DNA from 2 places in the Symbiopectobacterium purcellii genome. Region 2 is predicted to be linked to the other one. Evidence: predicted binding sites of a transcription regulator. Region 2 holds the regulator's gene; the other holds the start of a gene.
The links. The regulator PhoB, encoded in region 2, activates phosphate uptake and scavenging genes when phosphate is short. The targets are predictions, from matches to a motif close to CTGTCATAAAACTGNCNNAT.
Positions count from the first base shown of each region.

Region 1: pstS (phosphate ABC transporter substrate-binding protein PstS) is a predicted target of PhoB. The motif match lies at 1,601-1,620, and genes of this name have one in related genera.

Region 1 covers NZ_CP081864.1:4,915,794-4,918,937, forward strand. The annotation lists gene K6K13_RS22860 (LysE family translocator) at 1-538, opposite strand, end outside; gene K6K13_RS22865 (LysR family transcriptional regulator) at 606-1,535, shown strand; gene pstS (phosphate ABC transporter substrate-binding protein PstS) at 1,730-2,773, shown strand; gene pstC (phosphate ABC transporter permease PstC) at 2,896-3,144, shown strand, end outside.
Region 2 covers NZ_CP081864.1:3,985,730-3,988,873, reverse strand. The annotation lists gene sbcD (exonuclease subunit SbcD) at 1-631, opposite strand, end outside; gene phoB (phosphate response regulator transcription factor PhoB) at 1,101-1,790, shown strand; gene phoR (phosphate regulon sensor histidine kinase PhoR) at 1,857-3,144, shown strand, end outside.

The DNA.
Region 1 (3,144 bases), 930 kb from region 2:
GCACGTCGAGCAGCCGTTCACGGATTGCACCTGAAGAGAAGAACAGGGCGACCAGACAAAACCATGAGATGTGCGCTACGGAGATAAAAATACCGTAACCGATTTGCACCGCCAACGGTGTCTGTCGGCTTACTACCTGCATAAACAGGCTGATGATGAATATTGTTGTTTTCGGGTTTAATACATTGGTGAGAAAGCCGGTGCGTAGCGCTATCCCATCGGAAACCGAGGCGATACCGGTATCGGGCTGAGCGCTGGTGGGGTTGGCACGTAACATTTTCACGCCGAGCCAAATGAGGTATGCCGCGCCAATCAGTTTGATCATGTTAAACAGCCAAAGCGATTGCTGAATGATAAAGCCAATGCCTATAAGGGTGTAGCTCACATGGACCAGAATGCCGCCACCGATCCCGATAGCCGTTAAGATTCCCGCGCGGCGCGACAGCATCAGGCTATTGCGTGTCACCATGGCAAAATCAGGCCCCGGGCTAATAACGGCAAACAGTGTTATTGTGAATACAGCGAGATACTCGACCATAGATAACCTTTTTTAACATTAAATTATATATCAACATGCTATGCAAACGATGTAGGGATAACTAACGATGATTTCTGACAGCAATGGTGAGCTAGACTCACCATTAGCGCTAAATCAAACCCGCCTTCCTTCACTGATAGCCTTGCGCTGCTTTGAGGCCGCTGCACGGTTTGAGAACTTCACGCGTGCTGCCGAAGCGTTACATCTTACGCACGGTGCAATTAGTCGTGCGGTGCGTATGCTGGAGGATGATTTAGGGGTCGCGCTGTTTGAACGGCGCAGTCGCCGCGTTTTTCTGACGCAAGCAGGCCGTACGCTGGCGCAGGCGGTAAATGAAGTGTTGGCGGTCATGCAGCGCGCCACCAGTGAACTGCGTGCCAGCGCGCGTCAGCAACGGCGCTGGGTGGTGTCATGTGAACCCACTCTGCTGATGCGTTGGCTCATTCCCCGTTGGCCAGCGTTTCAGGCAAAATATCCGGATCGGGATATTCATCTGGTTGCTGGCGGAGGGGCTTTTTCATTTAATTCTGGCATTGATTTGGCCATTCGGCGCGATGATTTCCCGTTACCTGACGGTTACCATGCAGAATACCTGTTCAGTGAAAAAGTCGGGCCGGTTTGCCGGCCTGATAACGTGACTGACTGGTTTTCTCCCGCGGAAAACGGATTGTCATTGCGAACCGTTGCGCCACGTTTACACAGCCGCACGCGTTTAAGTGCCTGGCAAACATGGAGTGTGGTCACGCAACACCCACTGCATGACAATAGCGGACAAACCTTCGAGCATTTTTATTTCAGCTTACAGGCTGCCGTTGCCGGATTAGGGGTCGCCATTGGGCCGTGGCAATTGGTCAGAGATGATATCGCCAGTGGGGTTCTGGCCGCACCGCTGGGATTTGTCGAGGAGGGCTCCTGTTACTGTCTGCTATCGCCCTCCCCATTATTTCCTGATACTTTTCAGGCAGATTTATTGGCCTGGTTGCGTGCTATGGCCTGAATCAACGCCGCGCGCGTTCAGGTAAAATGCCGCGTTTAATGCAATTGCTCGTGAACAAACTTTGTATGTCATAAAACTGTCACATTAAATACATTTTACTGTCATGTAATTGTCCTATTTTTCCTCCTGCGAACTACACTCTGATCAATAAAGAATCTGGGTCGACACCTTTAAAAAATCCCACAGGAGGGATTATGAAACTGATGCGTACCACGATTGCCGGTCTCGTTATGGCAACCTTCTCCCTGACGGCGGTCAACGCCTCAGCTGCCGTTAACCTTACCGGTGCAGGTGCTACGTTCCCAGCGCCGGTCTACGCCAAGTGGGCAGACTCTTACCAGAAAGAAACGGGCAATAAAGTTAACTATCAAGGTATTGGTTCTTCTGGCGGCGTTAAGCAGATTCAAGCAAAAACCGTTGATTTCGGTGCATCTGATGCACCACTGGCTGATGAAAAGCTGGCTGAAGATGGCCTGTTCCAGTTCCCTACCGTAATCGGTGGTGTGGTATTGGCGGTAAACGTCCCGGGTATTAAATCTGGCGAACTGACGCTGGATGGTAAAACGTTGGGTGATATCTACCTGGGTAAAATCAAAAAATGGAATGATGCGGCCATTACTAAACTGAACCCGGGCGTTAAACTGCCGGATCAGGATATCGCCGTCGTTCGTCGCGCTGATGGTTCCGGTACCTCTTTCGTGTTCACCAGCTATCTGGCGAAAGTGAACGCTGAATGGAAAGAGAAAATTGGTGCTGGTTCTACGGTTAACTGGCCGACCGGTCTGGGCGGTAAAGGTAACGACGGTATTGCCGCATTCGTTCAGCGTCTGCCAGGCTCAATCGGTTATGTTGAATACGCTTATGCCAAGCAGAATAACCTGGCTTACACCAAGCTGATTTCTGCCGACGGTAAAGCCGTTCAACCGACAGGCCAATCATTCAGTAACGCGGCCAAGGGCATCGACTGGAGCAAATCTTTTGCTCAGGACCTGACCAACCAGCACGGTGCTGACGCATGGCCAATAACCTCTACTACCTTCATTCTGGTTCACCAGAAACAAGACAAACCAGAGCAGGGCGCTGAAGTGCTGAAGTTCTTTGACTGGGCGTTCAAGAAAGGCGGTGAGCAAGCGGTAGCGCTGGATTACGCTACGTTGCCAACCGAAGTGGTTGAGCAAATTCGTGCCGCATGGAAAACCAGTGTAAAAGACAGCAGCGGTAACGCGCTGTTTAAATAAGCATTGAAACGCTATGCAAGCCCTTGTGCGGTTAACAAGGCACTGACATAAGTTATGGCGGATGGGCGGGAAGCCCGTCCGCCTTTGCCTGTCAAATGATTAACACTGAAGAAGAGAGCCCTATGGCTGAGTATAAGCCAACCATGAAAGCCCCCGGAAAGCTGGGCGACGTCATCTTTAGCGCATTGGTGAGATTCTCCGCGCTGCTGACGCTGCTGCTGCTGGGTGGCATCATCGTATCGCTGATCGTGGCATCCTGGCCGAGCATTGAGAAGTTTGGCTTTGCGTTTCTGTGGACTAAAGAGTGGGACGCGCCTGCCGGGCAGTTTGGTGCGCTGGTGCCGATTTACGGTACCGTCGTGACCTCGCTG
Region 2 (3,144 bases):
CGAGCGAGCCGATGTAGATCTCGCGTACCGCTTCCGAAGCGGTAACCCCGACCGTAGTCAGGTGTCCGGTGGCGATAATCGGCAGGGGTACTGCTAGCGTGTCGCGTAAATCGCAGGCGTGCTGGTAGCATTGCGCGTAATGTTCGCTGATGGCGTCCTGCAAGGCGACCTGTTTTTCCACGCCGGATTGACCTGCCAGGCTGCGCAGGATGTCGCGTGGGCGTAGGAAAGGGATGGCGCACAGAATTGCGCCGGGCACACCTTGACGGGTATTGAGTGCAAATACCTGCTGCGTTGCATCCTCGGTGACGTTGGCGATAACACGGGTATTGAGGCACGCCAGCAGGTCCCGTGATTCATTCAGGGTCGCCACCGCATCGTGATTTCCGGCCAGCAACACCAACTGGCACCCGGTGGTGCGCAAAGCTACCACAAACCGGTTGAGCATCTCGCGTGCGTAACTCGGCGGCGCACCGTTATCAAAGATATCACCGGCCACAATCAGCGCATCGACCTGATGGTCGGTTATCTGCTCGATGAGCCAGTCGAGAAACGCTTGATGCTCAGGTGCGCGGCTTTTAGTATAAAAATATTGGCCAAGATGCCAGTCTGCGGTGTGAATGATACGCATGGCGTTTCCTGTTAGACGTGCTATCGCGTGTAGGGCGATTATACCCTAAATAATTCGCGTTGCAGGAAGGCGGTAAATGAACGAATCCCGATGAGCTTACTCAGGTAAGTGATGCGGGTGACAAATCTGCAGGGAGCAGATTTGAACGCCGTGTGCGGCGGCCTCGTAAGAGGTGAGGCCCAGGGATGGGCCGAATAATGAATGCAGCCAACGCATCTGCAACGTGCAGTATGACGGGTATAAGCAGTGAGGGCGGAGACTGTCGTTATCACCGTGAAAATTTTGGAAACAACTGCTAAACAGGGTGTTACCTTCAATGTGGGTTTTCATAAATCTGTCATAAAACTGACGCATACTGCTTTCGCCCACAGAAGATAAGCCGCTCAGGCACCTTTTAGGTAAAGTGGGCAATGGTGAGATTTCGTTATTGTTGACGCGTTTCATACGCTGACTAACGGCAGGATGAACAATGGCAAGACGCATACTGGTCGTAGAAGATGAAGCGCCGATTCGTGAAATGGTGTGCTTCGTGTTAGAGCAAAACGGCTATCAGTCCGTTGAAGCGGAAGATTATGACAGCGCCGTGACGCGTTTGTCCGAGCCCTATCCGGATTTGGTGCTGCTGGACTGGATGCTGCCAGGAGGCTCGGGGTTGCAGTTTATCAAGCACATGAAGCGCGAAGCGCTGACGCGGGATATCCCGGTTATGATGTTGACGGCGCGTGGAGAAGAGGAAGATCGCGTGCGTGGGCTTGAGGTTGGTGCGGATGATTACATCACCAAGCCGTTCTCGCCTAAAGAATTGGTCGCACGCATCAAGGCGGTGATGCGCCGTATTTCACCGATGGCGGTGGAAGAGGTGATCGAAATGCGGGGGCTGAGCCTAGACCCAACCTCGCATCGCGTTACCACCGAACAGCACGCACTGGAGATGGGGCCGACCGAATTCAAGCTGCTGCATTTCTTTATGACGCACGCTGAGCGTGTATACAGCCGCGAGCAGTTGCTCAATAACGTTTGGGGAACTAACGTTTATGTTGAGGATCGTACTGTGGACGTGCATATTCGTCGCTTGCGCAAGGCGCTGGAAACCAGCGGACACGATAAAATGGTGCAAACGGTCCGGGGAACGGGGTACCGTTTTTCTACGCGTTATTGATGTGCGTGTGAGCCATAGCGTGCGCGACATCGTGGCTGAATACCGCCAAAGCGGAGAATTTTTAACGTGTTAGAACGTCTTTCGTGGAAAAAGCTGGCATCGGAGCTGGCTTTTTTTTGCTTGCCCGCCCTGCTGCTGGGATTGATTTTCGGCTACCTGCCCTGGTTTATGCTGGCGGCTGTGCTGGTGGTACTTGGCTGGAATTATTACAACCAGCTTAAGCTCTCCTACTGGCTGTGGGTCGATCGCAGTATGACGCCACCACCCGGACGCTGGAGCTGGGAGCCGCTGTTTTACGGGCTGTACCAAATGCAGCTGCGTAATCGGCGGCGGCGGCGTGAGCTGGCTTTGCTGATCAAACGTTTTCGCAGCGGTGCCGAGTCGCTACCCGACGGCGTGGTGATCACTACCGAAGAGGGCACCATTATCTGGTGCAACGGCTTGTCCCAGCATTTGCTCAGCCTGCGTTGGCCTGAAGATAACGGCCAGAATATCCTCAATTTGTTGCGCTATCCCGAGTTCACCCAATACATGCGCCAGCAGGATTTCACCCGCGCCTTGACCCTGCAATTGATCAATGCTCACCATGTTGAATTCCGTGTTATGCCTTACTCGGAAGGGCAATTGTTGATGGTGGTGCGCGACATCACCCAGATGCACCAACTGGAAGGGGCACGGCGTAATTTCTTTGCCAACGTCAGCCATGAATTACGCACTCCGCTCACTGTGCTGCAAGGCTATCTGGAGATGATGCAGGACGATTCGCTGGACGGTGCCTTACGCAGCAAAGCACTCTCGACCATGCAGGAGCAGACGCGGCGCATGGACGGGTTGGTGAAACAGTTGCTCACGTTATCGAAAATCGAAGCGGCGGCACCGATCAATCTGTCGGAAAAGGTCGATGTGCCACGTATGCTGCGCATACTGCAACGTGAAGCTCAGACGCTGAGCCAGGAGCGTCATGAAATTGTGTTTCGCATCAACGATGGGTTGAGCGTTTATGGCAATGAAGAGCAGTTGCACAGCGCCTTCTCCAATCTGGTGTACAACGCGGTTAATCACACGCCGGATGGCACGCGCATTGAAGTGTGCTGGCAAAAAATCAGCCAAGGCGCGCAATTTCAGGTCAGCGATAATGGTCCTGGTATCGCCGCCGAGCATATCCCTCGCCTGACGGAGCGTTTTTACCGCGTGGACAAAGCCCGATCGCGCCAAACGGGTGGCAGCGGATTGGGGCTTGCCATCGTCAAGCATGCGCTCAGCCATCATGATTCGCGGTTGGAGATCCTCAGTGAACCCGGTGCCGGAGCACGTTTTATGTTTACGCTTCCTAACCGGTTGATTGTCCCTGCCT